DNA from 4 places in the Micromonospora sp. NPDC047730 genome. Region 4 is predicted to be linked to each of the others. Evidence: riboswitches for the same ligand, from Rfam matches in the RefSeq annotation. Region 4 holds a riboswitch; each other region holds the start of a gene.

Evidence for each region. A riboswitch is a leader RNA that binds a small molecule or an ion and turns the genes downstream of it on or off. The one in region 4 is predicted to bind cyclic di-AMP.
Region 1: another riboswitch for cyclic di-AMP. It lies ahead of ACGF5G_RS01765 (coiled-coil domain-containing protein); the one in region 4 lies ahead of ACGF5G_RS07020 (NlpC/P60 family protein).
Region 2: another riboswitch for cyclic di-AMP. It lies ahead of ACGF5G_RS15720 (coiled-coil domain-containing protein); the one in region 4 lies ahead of ACGF5G_RS07020 (NlpC/P60 family protein).
Region 3: another riboswitch for cyclic di-AMP. It lies ahead of ACGF5G_RS26885 (C39 family peptidase); the one in region 4 lies ahead of ACGF5G_RS07020 (NlpC/P60 family protein).

Annotation. Positions count from the first base shown of each region.
Region 1 is NZ_JBIDCU010000001.1:370,522-373,720, reverse strand. It holds gene ACGF5G_RS01770 (YibE/F family protein) at 34-1,377, shown strand; cyclic di-AMP (ydaO/yuaA leader) riboswitch at 1,544-1,675, shown strand; gene ACGF5G_RS01765 (coiled-coil domain-containing protein) at 1,679-2,698, shown strand; gene ACGF5G_RS01760 (carbonic anhydrase) at 2,963-3,199, opposite strand, start outside.
Region 2 is NZ_JBIDCU010000005.1:351,494-354,692, forward strand. It holds gene ACGF5G_RS15710 (HelD family protein) at 1-615, shown strand, start outside; gene ACGF5G_RS15715 (cation diffusion facilitator family transporter) at 708-1,625, shown strand; cyclic di-AMP (ydaO/yuaA leader) riboswitch at 1,779-1,910, shown strand; gene ACGF5G_RS15720 (coiled-coil domain-containing protein) at 1,924-2,985, shown strand; gene ACGF5G_RS15725 (SRPBCC family protein) at 3,093-3,199, opposite strand, start outside.
Region 3 is NZ_JBIDCU010000014.1:109,125-112,323, forward strand. It holds gene ACGF5G_RS26880 (alpha/beta fold hydrolase) at 1-342, opposite strand, end outside; gene ACGF5G_RS26885 (C39 family peptidase) at 451-1,296, opposite strand; cyclic di-AMP (ydaO/yuaA leader) riboswitch at 1,517-1,658, opposite strand; gene ACGF5G_RS26890 (hypothetical protein) at 2,063-2,821, opposite strand; gene ACGF5G_RS26895 (hypothetical protein) at 3,038-3,199, opposite strand, start outside.
Region 4 is NZ_JBIDCU010000002.1:336,374-339,572, forward strand. It holds gene ACGF5G_RS07015 (N-acetylmuramoyl-L-alanine amidase) at 1-1,180, opposite strand, end outside; cyclic di-AMP (ydaO/yuaA leader) riboswitch at 1,419-1,555, shown strand; gene ACGF5G_RS07020 (NlpC/P60 family protein) at 1,676-2,608, shown strand; gene dcd (dCTP deaminase) at 2,680-3,199, opposite strand, start outside.

The DNA.
Region 1 (3,199 bases), on a different contig from region 4:
GCACCCCGCCCTGGACTCGTTGGGAGACACTCGATGGGCGCCGACCACACCCGTCCCGCACCGTCCGCCCCGCCGAGGGTGCGACGGATCCTCGTCGCGACGGTGGTGCCCCTGTTCGTCGCCACCCTGATCGCGGCCCTGCTGCTCTGGCCGTGGGACGCCCCGGACGCCGCGCCCGGCACCGATCCGCCCCGCCACCACGGCACGGTGACCCGGGTGGTGACGGAGCCGTGCCCGCCCACCCCGGAGGCGCCGGAGGGTGCCCCGGAGGGCCCCTGCGGCACCGTGACCGTACGCGTCGACGACGGCCCCGACGCCGGCCAGCAGGTGGAGACGCCCGTACCGGCAGGGCCGGGGGCGCCGACGGTCGCGGTCGGCGACGAGATCATCCTGGTCCAGCTCACCGATCCCGCCGACCCCTCGGCGAGCGCCTACAACATCGCCGAGCACCAGCGCGGCAAGCCGCTGCTCTGGCTGGTGGTGCTGTTCGCCGCCGCGATCGTCGCGTTCGGGCGGTGGCGGGGGCTCGCGGCGCTGGCCGGCCTGGCGGCCAGCTTCGCCATCCTGCTGACCTTCGTGCTGCCCGGCATCAGCGCCGGCAGCCCACCGCTGCTGGTCGCGGTCGTCGGCGCGGCACTGATCATGTTCGTGGTGCTCTACCTGACGCACGGGGTGACCGCGCAGACCTCGGTCGCCGTGCTCGGCACGCTGGGCAGCCTGGTGCTGACGGGCGTGCTCGGCACGATCGCCACCGCGGCGACCCACCTGACCGGGTTCGGCACCGAGGACGCCACCACGCTGTCGATGTTCCAGGCCGACGTCGACCTGCACGGCCTGCTGCTCGCCGGGATCATCATCGGCTCGCTCGGCGTGCTCGACGACGTCACCGTGACACAGGCCGCGACGGTCACCGAGCTGGCGCACGCCAACCCGGGGCTGTCCCGGATGCAGCTGTACCGCGCGGCCACCCGGGTCGGCCGCGCGCACATCGCCTCGACGGTGAACACCATCGTGCTGGCGTACGCCGGGGCCTCGCTGCCGGTGCTGCTCCTGCTGACCGCCGACTCCCGGGCGGTGAGCCAGATCCTGACCAGCGAGTTCCTGGCCCAGGAGATCGTCCGCAGCGCGGTCGCCACCCTGGGCCTGATCGCCGCCGTGCCGCTGACCACCGGGCTCGCGGCCGTGGTGACCACGGCCGGCCGGCGCGGCGGGGAGTCCGCCGACCGCGGCGCACCCCCGACCCCGCCGGCCCCCCGGCCGGCGGCCGACCGGTCCGAGGCGCTGGAGGCCCTCAGCGGGCCGCGCGCCGGAAACACCCCCTCCGCCGCCCCCGCCGGGTGGCCCGACCGAAACGGGAGCACGGACACCGCATGGTGAAACTCCTCAGCGTGACCGATCAGGACGTCCCGCCTGATAAACGCGTCACTGGTCACCCTCCGCCGTTACGAAATAACGCATTTAGTCGGCTTAGGGACGTAGATCCCCGGGAGGGCTCTCGGGTAACCTCGCTGCCGGTCACCGCCGAAGGCGCGCAGCGGCGCCTGCGGTGCCGCCGCCCAATCGCCGCCAGGCGAGCCGGGGACCCAGGCACGTGGGGTGAATCCGCGACAGCGGTAGGGGCCACTTCCGCCCCGAACCCGTCAGCTAACCCGGTCGGCGGTCGACGGAAGGGAAAACTGTGACGGCACCCCTACGCCGCTGGTTGACACCTGTGGTGGCCGTGATCGCCGCCCTGGCCGTCTTCGCCGGGCCTCTCCCGGCGGCGGCCGCACCCACCCCACCGGCCCAACCCTCCGGCCACGGGGACGACGAGCCCAAGCTGCTCAACGACCTGATCGAGACGCGGAACCGCAGCTACGTCCAGGCCAAGGCGAAGCTCGCGAAGTCGAAGAAGCGCCAACTGGAACTGGCCCTGGAGGTCGACCGGGCGCAGGCCGACCTGGCAGCACTGGCCCCGCAGGTGAGCCAGATCGCCGCCCAGTCCTACCGGACCGGGCGGATCGGCGCGGTGTCGATGCTGCTGGACACCGCCAGCCCCGACTCGTTCGTCAAGCGCGCCGCCGCCCTCGACGAGCTGAACCTGGTCAATGCCAAGAAGCTCGCCGAGGTGAACGCGGTCAAGACCCGCGCCGAGCAGGCCAAGCTGGCGCTCGACGCCGAGGTCCGCGAGCAGCAGAAGCTGACCAACGAGATGGCCCGCGGCAAGCGCGACGCGGAGAAGGCGCTCGCACTGGTCGGCGGCAGAGGGCTGACCGGCGGCAAGGTGGTCGCCACCTCGCCGGTGGCCCGGATGGCACCGGGTCGTACCGCCGACGGCGACTGGAAGCCCCTGTCCTGCACCGAGAACGACCCCACCACCTCCGGCTGCATCACCGCGCGCACCCTGCACATGTACAAGGAGGTCAAGCGGGCCGGCTTCAACCGCTTCGTCGGCTGTTACCGCTCCGGCGGGCCGTACGAGCATCCGAAGGGCCGGGCCTGCGACTGGTCGCTGCAGAGAAGCGGCTTCTCCCCCTGGCACAACGACGACACCTACATGTACGGCAACAACCTGACCGCGTTCCTGGTCCGCAACGCCGACCGGCTCGGCATCTACTACGTGATCTGGAACCGGCAGATCTGGTTCCCGGCGACCGGCTGGAAGTCCTACAGCGGCCCGTCGAACCATACGGACCACGTGCACGTATCCCTGCTCTGACGCAGCCAACGACAGGGCCGCCCCGCGCCTGCGGGGCGGCCCTGTCGGCGTCTCTGGGCCCTGCCGGCATCTGTAAGCCCTCTCGGGCGCTGTCGGCGTCTCTGCGACCCGCTCCGGCGTCGCGCGGCCCGGTCCGGACAGCTGTGGGCCCTGTCGGCGCTCTCGGCGCTTCTGGGACCCGTGGGCGGTTGAGGCCCACTCGGCGTCCGTTGGCCCCCGTCGACGGGCGTCGGCGTCCCGGGCCGGGCCGAGCGAAGGAACGGGTCAGGCGAGGGCTGCACTGACGGCAGGCTGCGCCCCGTCGACCGCGCCCGACCCGTTGGCCACCTCGGCGCCCCCCCGCGCCTCGCCGGCGGACACGGCGGTCACCGCCCGAGCCTCGCCGGCCGCCAGCCGGTACGACATGCCCACGACGGCGCAGCGCCCGGCGGCCACCTCGGCGGCGAGCACGGCCGACCTGTCCAGCATCGCCTCGACGGTCTGCGCGATGTGGATGTCGAC
Region 2 (3,199 bases), on a different contig from region 4:
GTCGACGAGTCGCAGGACGTCTCGCCGATGCAGTGGCGCATGATCGGCCGGCGCGGCCGGCTGGCCTCGTGGACGGTGGTGGGCGACCCGGCGCAGACGGCGTGGACGGGCGACCCGGAGGAGCTGACCCGGGCCCGGGACCAGGCGCTGGGCCGGCGCAAGCGGCACCACTTCACCCTGACCACGAACTACCGCAACTCGGCGGAGATCTTCGCGGTGGCGGCGGCCGAGATCCGCCGGCTGCACCCGGATCTCCCGCTGCCCAGGGCGGTGCGCTCCACCGGCGTCGACCCGGTCGAGCTGGTGGTGCCGCCGGCGGAGCTGGAGACCGCCGTGGTGACGGCGGCCACGGCGCTGCTGGCCGAGGTGGAGGGCACCGTGGGCGTGATCACGCCGGTGCCCCGCCGGGACGAGGTGGCCGGGTGGCTGGGCGGGCTGGGCGCGCCGCGCCTGCAGGTGGTGACCAGCCTGGAGGCCAAGGGCATGGAGTACGACGGCGTGGTCCTGGTCGCCCCGGGTGAGATCCGGACCGACCCGGGTTCGGGCGTACGGACGCTCTACGTCGCGCTGTCGCGGGCCACCCAGCGGCTGACCACCGTCGACCCGACCGGCTGAGTCGTCCCGGCCGCCGCCGGGCAGTCACTTGCACACATTGCGATGTGAGCATAGATTGAACCGGGTCCGGACGGGTGACGGAAGGTGGGCGCGTGGGTGCAGGTCATGACCACCACCACGGGTCGGTCGCGAATGCCGCGCACCGCCACCGGGGCCGCCTCTGGGCGGCGTTCGCGCTGCTCGGCGCCCTGATGGTGGTGGAGGCGGTGGCCGCCTTCCGCACCGGCTCGCTGGCCCTGCTGAGCGACGCCGGGCACATGTTCACCGACGTGCTCGGCATCGGCATGGCGCTCGCGGCGATCACCGCGACCCGGCGCGCCGGCGCGGACCCGCAGCGCACCTTCGGCCTCTACCGGCTGGAGGTGCTGGCCGCCCTGGCCAACGCCGTGCTGCTCTCCGGCGTCGCGGTCTACGTGGTCGTCGAGGCCGTACGCCGGTTCGGCGACCCGCCGGAGGTGCTCGCCGGCCCGATGCTCGCGGTCGCCGTGCTCGGCCTGCTCGCCAACGTGGCCGCCTTCGCCCTGCTGCGGTCCGGGGCGAAGGAGAGCATCAACATGCAGGGCGCATACCTGGAGGTGCTGGGCGACCTGCTGGGCTCACTCGGCGTGATCGGCGCGGCCCTGCTGCTCGCCGTCACCGACTGGTGGTGGGCGGACCCGCTGGTCGCGGTGGCCATCGGGCTGTTCATCCTGCCCCGCACCTGGCGGCTCGGGCGCGCCGCGCTGCGCATCCTGGTGCAGGCCGCGCCGGAGCACCTCGAGGTCGCCAGGGTGCACGACCGGCTGGCCGCCGTGCCCGGCGTGGCCGAGGTGCACGACCTGCACGTCTGGACGCTGACCTCCGGGATGGAGGTGGCCTCGGCGCACCTGACCATGGCGCCGGGCGCGGAGGTCGGCGCGGTGCTCACCGCAGCCCGGACGGCCCTGCACGAGGACTTCCAGATCGAGCACGCGACGTTGCAGATCGAGCCGGGGGCGTCTCCCGGGGCCTGCGGGTCGGTTGAGTGGTAATGAGCACAGCCTTAAATCTGGGAGAGTATTGTTGACTTATGTCGGATTTGACGGTAAGCGGACAGGCACCCTCAGTCACCTGTGCTACACCAGTCACACCGGCACCGGTAGGCTCGGTTCCGGCCTCCGCCAGGCGGCACCCACCGGTGCCGGCGGTGGCCGCCGCCTAATCGCCCGGCGGGGCGAACCGGGGAACCAAGTTCGTGGGGTGCATCCGCGTCAGCGGTAGGGATCTTCCGTCCCGAACCCGTCAGCTAACCCGGTCGGCGGCTGACGGAAGGACACGTGTATGCCAGTGATGGCACCTGTACGACGACGCGCCGCCCGGTTGGCGGCCCTGATCGCCGTGACGCTCACCCTCGGCGCCGCGGTCGCCCCGGTCACCACCGCCCCCGCGGCGGCCGCCTCCCGGGCCGGCCTGCTCGCCGCAGCCCCCGGCCAGGACCAGGAGGGCGGCACGCCCGCCCTGCGGGCCCAGCTCGAAGCCGCCAGCAAGGGCTACCTGGACGCCAAGCGGGCGCTGGACACGTCGGTCAAACGGCAGCAGCAGCTCGCCACACAGCTCAAGGCGACCGAGAGCGAGCTGACCGAACGGAGCAGCAAGGTCGGCGAGATCGCCGGGGTGGCCTACCGGACCGGCCGGCTGGGGGTGGTGTCCGCCCTGCTCAACAGCAGCTCGCCGGACGGCTTCATGGACCGGGCCGCCGCTCTCGACGCGGTGGCCGCCAACGAGGACCGGGCGCTCCGCGAGCTCCAGGAGACCCGTGACCAGGCCGCCCGCACCAAGCTGGCCCTGGACGGCGAGATCCGGGAGCAGCGCAAGCAGGTCACGCTGATGGCCAAGCGCAAGGACCAGGCGGAGCGGGCGCTGACGGTGGCCAACCGGTCGCAGTCGAGCGGCGGCGGGCCGGGCGGCAGCTCCACCGCGACGGCGAAGCCGGCGCCGCGCAACTCCGACGGGTCCTGGCCGTCCGAGTCGTGCAGCGTCAACGACCCCACCCCCGCCAACGGCTGCATCACCCCGCGCACCCTGCACGCGCTCAACCAGGCCAAGGCGGCCGGCTTCACCCGCTACGTCTCCTGCTACCGCCCCGGCGGCTCCGGCGAGCACCCCAAGGGCCGGGCCTGCGACTTCGCGGCCCAGAAGAGCGGGTTCGGGGGCGACGCCACCGGCGGCGACAGGACGTACGGCAACAACCTGGCGGCGTACTTCGTCAAGAACGCCGACCGGCTCGCCGTGCTCTACGTGATCTGGTACAGGCAGATCTGGCTGCCCAGCAGCGGATGGAAGTCGTACAGCGGCGCCAACGGCGACCCGTCCAGCGACCACACCAACCACGTGCACCTGTCGGTCTACTGACGTCCCGGCCCCGGTGGCCCGCTCGCGGGTCACCGGGGCCGACCGCCTTCCCACCGCCACCTCCCCGGCCGACGGCCGGGCATGTCGCCGTGTCGTCGATGCCCGGCTCAGGCGGGCGGTGACTCCGGCGGGTGCCCGCCCAGGGCGACGCCGAGCCGGGCCGCCAGCCCCAGGTGGGCGGCGCGCGCCTGGCGGAAGGCGTAGCCGAAGAGCG
Region 3 (3,199 bases), on a different contig from region 4:
CCAGACGGCCTTGATGCCGAGCCCGACCACGGCGTCGACCGGCAGCCCGGCGCGGCGGGCGGCCAGCGCCAGCCCGACCACGCCGCCGAGGGAGTGCCCCAGCACGACGAGCCGGTCCCCCGCCGCGAGCCCCGCGGCGACCCGGTCGGCCAGCCCGGCGAACGAGTACGCCGACAGCGGCGGCGACCAGCCGTGGCCGGCGAGGTCCGGCGCCAGCCACCGCCCCGCCCACCGGCGCTCCAGCAGCGGCGCCCAGGGCAGCCACACGTCCCCGGTCGCGCCCATGCCGTGCAGCAGCAGCAGGACGCGCCGGCCGTCCCGGTCACCCGATTCGTCGGCCATAGGCCGCAGTGTGCCACCCGCCGTACGCCCCGGCGAGGGCCGTGACCCGGAGACGACATCGGGCGCCGGCTCCCGGGGTGGGGAGCCGACGCCCGACGGGTGTCTTTCTCAGGCGGAGTAGCCGCGGGTGGCGGCCCAGTTCGCCAGGGCGATGGTGGACATCCAGTACGACGCGGTCGCCGGGTTCGCCGAGTCGGCGATCTTCACCTGCCGGCCCTCGTCCTGGTAGCCCACGACGGCGATGTAGTGGCCGCCGGGGAACGAGTGCCAGCCGCCGTCGGTGTCGGTGGCGCTGCCGGCGACGTTCACCACGACACCCCGCCCGTCCGTGATGGCGGCGACCACGTCGGCCTGGAGCTGGTCCATCTGCGCCGGGGTCGCGGCACCGCCCGGGATCATCCGGGTCCGGTACGGGTCACCCTTCACCGTCGCGTTCAGCACCCGGGTGGTGTCCTCGGCCGAGTCGGTGCCCATCTCGTCGGTGCCCAGCTGGGCGCCGAGGGCGTCCTGGCTGCGCGCGATGCCGGCGGCGCTGAGGGCGTGCCGGACGGCGGCCGGACCGCAGTTGTAGAAGGTGGTCTGGGCCTGGTAGTCGTAGTCCAGGGACTTCGCCTTCGGCGGCTTCGGCGGCTCCGGCTTGCGGGTCAGGTCCGGGTTCGGGGCGGCGCTGGTGGCGCTGGCCGACGGAGCGGCGCTGGACGCGGCCGGGGCGCCGGTCGACGGGGCGGTCGCGACGCGGGCGTCGCCGCGCGAGGCGACGCTGCCGTCCCGCAGCTCGCTCACGGCCACCGGGGCCTGTGCGGCGGCGGGTGCCTCGTCGGTGCCGGCCAGCAACGCGCCGGTGCCCGACGCGAGCACGAGCGCCGCGGCCGACGCGGCGGCCACCTGGTACGGACGCTCGGACGTGAGGCGACGGAGCTGACGCTTGAGGTGGTGCTTCACGGTTTCCTCCACGGGCTCGGGGGGTGAGCGGCCGCCGGTCCGCGCAGGGGGGACCGACCGCGCGGACGGCGTCCGGCGGTGGTGGACCACTCAGGGGATGCGCCCGGGATGCCGGGCGACGGGCGGTGACCGGTGGGTCAGCTCGCGGCGTGCGGACGGGCGAGCGCGGGCACCGCGGCGCCGTGGAGGCGCCGGAACGACCGGGGGGCGGGTGGGTGCTGCACGGGGATGGAACTCCTTCCGACGCCGCCGACCGGGTTAGCTGACGGATTCGGGCGGGAAGAACGCCCTACCGCGGGCCGTGGCCCGCGGATTCACCCCGATGTTGCACTGGGTCCCCGGCTCGCCTGTTCACGATTAGGCGGGTCGGCGCGGCGTCGCCTCTTGCGATCGGTTACCGCACCGGACGGGCCGACACTACTGGCCGGCCCGCGCCCTGCCAACCCGCTCCCACCTGCCTAAACCTTGATCTCCGGACTTTTTTTGCGGTCAGCTCGGCACTGACGCGACTCAATGGGACGACCGTTTCCTGACGCACCTTGCGTCGACAACCGGACGAGCGGCGGACATCGGCGCGGAATCGTCGGCGGGAATCGGCCGGGCCGCGCCGGATGACCGGTTCGGCGCCGCTATGACCGGCGTCACGAAATTGCCCGGCGGTGTCAGCCCACCCGCGCGGTCCGCCAGCGCGCGGCGAGCGCGGGCCGACCCCCGGCGGTGTCAGCCCACCCGCGCGGGCCGCCAGCGCGCGGCGAGCGCGGGCCGACCCCCGGCGGTGTCAGCCCACCCGCGCGGGCCGCCAGCGCGCGGCGAGCGCGGGCCGACGCCCGGCGGAGACCGGCCGGGCCGCCGGGAGCCGGCCCGGCCGGAGCCGGACCGCTGCGGCGTACGCCTCCCCGGCCAGGGCCCGCGCCGCCTCGGCGGCCAGGTCGGCGTCCCGCCACGCCGCCCGTTCCCGCTCGGCGGCGGCCCGGTGGGCGGCCCGCTTCGCGTCGCGTACCGCCCGGGCCAGCGCGATCTCCTGCTCGACCGGGTGCCGGCGGGGATCCCAGCCGACCCGGCGGCCGAACACCTCGCGGAGTTGGCGGGTGGAGAGGTCGCCGCGCCAGTGGGCCGCCACCGCCGCGTGGTGCAGCCAGCGCTCGCGGGCGGCGTACTCGGCGGGCGTGCGCGGGGTGCGCGGGGCGGGCAGGGCGGCGGCCCCGGTGAAGCGGCGGGCGGCGGTCTCCGCCTCGTCGTACGCCCGCCAGGCCCGGTCGGCCTCCTCCTGGGCGGCGAGCCAGTCGGCCCGCCACCGCCGGGCGGTGCGGGCGGCCCGGCCCGCCGCGACGGCCACCTCCTCGGCGTAGCGGCGCAGGTCGGCCGCCTCCGCCACGGGGTCGACCGCGGGCGGGGCGACCGGCTCGTCGGCCGGACAAAGCCGCTCGGGGCGGGCGACCAGCACGGCGAGCACGGTCAGGGCCAGCAGGAGCAGGGCGGACCAGATGGCGGCGGCCCGCGGCACCTCGATCAGGAACTGGTAGACGACGGTCTCCATGGTCGGCACCTCACGGGGAGCGAGTGCGTCAGCGGGTCGCACGCGGCGCCCGGGTGGCGGGGCGTGGCGGTGCCACGCCCCGCCGCCGGGACGGGCGCGGGTGGTGGAGAGCGGAGGACGGGCACCTGTCAACGCCTGCGATAGCGGAAGGAGCCCTTCCTACGCCGTGCGGCGGGCGTGGTCGCGGGGCGCGCGTGCCCCGCGGGATGGTGCGGATCAAACGTGCGGCGGGCCCCGGGGGCCGGCCGCGCCGGGGGTGTGCCCGCCCGGCGCGGGGGCCGGGCCGGGGGTGACGGCCCCGGCGGCCTCACCCGGGTCGGCCGGAGCGGCGGGGTGGCCGGGGCCAGCGGCGGCCCGGTCGACGGCAGCGGCCCGGTC
Region 4 (3,199 bases):
CCAGCGGGATGTTGTACCGCAGCGCCAGGTGGCGGACCAGCTTGGCGGAGGTGCGGTACATCGCCTCGGTGTACCAGGTGCCGTGCCCCGCGAAGCCCTCGTGCTCCAGGCCGATGGACTTGGCGTTCACGTACCAGTTTCCGGCGTGCCAGCCGACGTTCTTGGTCTTGATGTGCTGGGCGATGTGGCCGTCCACCGAGCGCAGGGTGTAGTGCCAGCCCACCCGCCTCGGGTCCTTGACGAGGTTGACGCTGGGCCCGAAGTAGCCCTCGGTGTCGTGGATGACGATGTACTCGATCTTCTGCTGGGCCGGCCGGTCGGCGAGGTCGTGGTTGCCGTAGTCACCCACGGTCGGGCCGTACTGCACGTAGGGCGCCGGGATCCACTCGCAGGAGATCGTGTCGGGGCACTCCAGCCCGTCGGGCCGGGCGACCTTGCGCAGGCCCAGCTGGTCGAGCCAGGAGCGTTCCGGCTGCACCGCGCGGGCGGCGAGGGTGACCCGCTGTCCGTCGTCGGTCAGCCGGCTGTCGCCGGCGCCGATGGTGGCGTACACCTCGTTGGCGAAGGCCGCCGCGGCGTCGGCGCTGTCCGCGCCGGAGTAGCGGGCCACCGCGCCGTACCAGGCCGCCGGGTCGGTGTCGGCGCCGACCGGGGCGCCGATCTGCTTCTGGTACGCGGCCAGCAGCGCCGCGCCGCCCCGGATGTTCGCCGTGACGTCCGTCCGCAGCGCCTCCTCGCTGGCGCCGGTCAGCTCGGCGGCGGCGTCGAGCGTCCGCAGCGAGGCCTCGGCGGGCGGCGGGGTGTCCGGTGGCTCGTGCGCCTCGGCCAGGGACGGGCGGGAGTCGTCGCCCCGCGGGTCCTCGGTGCCGTCGTCGTGGTGGGTACCCCCGGGCAGGGCGGCGACGTACTCCGCGTCGGTGAGGTGCATCGGTCCGAAGCCGCCGCTGGTGCTCGGCGTTCCGGCGTTGGTGTCCCAGCGGGACTGCAGGTAGGAGACTCCGAGCAGGACGCTCTCCGGCACGCCGTACTCCGCCGCCGCGGCGGCGTACTGCTGCTGCCGGTCGGTCGTCGGCGCGGCGGCGGCGGTTCCGGCGGCGGTGAGCGGCGTCGCCGCCAGGGCGGCCGCCACGGCGGCGGCCAGCAGGACGCGTCTGCTCCTCGATGTCGCTGACAGGTGCATCAGACCCCCAGGTCGGACGGGCGAATGTGGGGCCACCTTCGCCCCGGGCGCCACCTCCGGTCAATACCTTTCCATGCGTCACTTACCGAAGAAGGAAAATTTCGTCGCCCCGAGTGACACGCTCCACCGGCCCGCATGAGTACGGTGTGTCACGGCGCGATGGGTTGCGGATCGATAACGACCATCTCTACTCTGGTCATTCGTCGGCCGGCGACAGTCCGTCCATCCGGGCGGTAACGGTCCGACACCGCCGAGTCGCTCCCGAGCGAGCCGGGGACCCAGGTACCCCGGGGTGAATCCGCAGCACCTGCGGTAGGGCGTCCCCTTCCCGCCCGAACCCGTCAGCTAACCCGGTAGGCGGTACGGGAAGAAGGAGTACGGAGCCCGGTGGCACACCATGCCCCGCGGCCACCGTCGGCACGGTCGGCACCCGCCGGCCCGACGACGGCTGCGCCGCGCCCACGCTGGTACCGCTGCACCACCGCCCTCGCCGCCTTGGCCGCGTTCGCCGTCGTCCTGACCGGCGGCGCCACGGCGGCCCACGCCGAACCGACGGTCGCCGAGATCGAGCGCCAGATCGACGAGGACTGGAACAAGCTCGAACCGATCATCGAACGGCACAACGCCACCCGCCAGGACCTGGCCGCCAAGCGCAGGCAGGCCGACGCCCTCGCCAAGCAGATCGAGCCCTTGGAACGGCAGGTCGAGCAGGCGATGGAGGAGGTCAGCGCGCTGGCCGTCCGCGCCTACAAGGGCGAGAACGTCTCCGCCGTCAACGCCCTGCTGGGCAGCCGCTCGCCCGACCAGATGGTCGGCCAGCTCGAACTGCTCGACCGGTTCGCCCAGCACCAGCAGCAGGACGTGCGGCAGGTCGCCGAGCTGCGCGACCGGCTGGCCGAGAAGAAGGCCCCGCTCGACGAGATGGTCGTCCAACTCGGCCGGACGGAGGCCCAGCTCGCCGCGAAGAAGAAACAGATCAACGCCGAGATCGACCGGCTGCAGAAGCTGCGGCTGCGGATCTACGGCAGCGGCGGCGGCGGTTCGCTGCGCCCCGCCCCCTGCCCGGCCAGCTACCCGGGTGGCGGTGCCGGCACCGCGGTCAAGTTCGCCTGCGCCCAGATCGGCAAGCCCTACGTCTGGGGCGCCGAGGGCCCGAACGCGTACGACTGCTCGGGCCTGATGCTCGCCGCCTGGGCGAAGGCCGGGGTATCGCTCCCGCACAACGCCGCGCAGCAGCGCCGGGTCACCGCGACCGTCACCCGGGGCGAGCTGCGCCCGGGAGACCTGGTCTTCTACTACAGCGACCTGCACCACGTCGGCATGTACGTCGGCGGGGGCTGGGTGGTGCACGCCTCCCGAGCCGGGGTGCCGGTCAAGATGAAGAAGGTCGACGACGGCCCGATCCACAGTTACGGCCGCCCCGGCTGAGGTGTAAGGAAGGGGCCCTTCCTAACGCATTCGGTAGAGGAAGGGCCCCTTCCTAACCGGCGACCTTCGGGTCAGCGGGTCGGCCAGGTGCGCCAGTGCTGCCAGGAGCGGCTCGGGGTCGGGCCGCGCTGCCCCTGGTAGCGCGAGCCGTAGACGGCCGAGCCGTACGGGTGCTCGGCCGGCGACGAGAGCCGGAAGATGCAGAGCTGACCGATCTTCATGCCCGGCCAGAGGGTGATGGGCAGGTTGGCCACGTTGGACAGCTCCAGCGTCACGTGGCCGGAGAAGCCCGGGTCGATGAAGCCCGCGGTGGAGTGGGTGAGCAGGCCGAGCCGTCCCAGGCTCGACTTGCCCTCCAGCCGCCCGGCGAGCTGGTCGCCGAGGGAGATCACCTCCAGCGTCGAGGCGAGCACGAACTCGCCCGGGTGCAGCACGAACGGCTCGCCCTCGGGCACCTCGACCATCGACGTCAGGTCGTCCTGCTGCATCGCCGGGTCGATGTGGGTGTAGAGGTGGTTGTTGAAGACCCGGAAGAGCTTGTCCAGGCGTACGTCGATGCTGGACGGTTGCACCAGCGTGGGCTCGAACGGC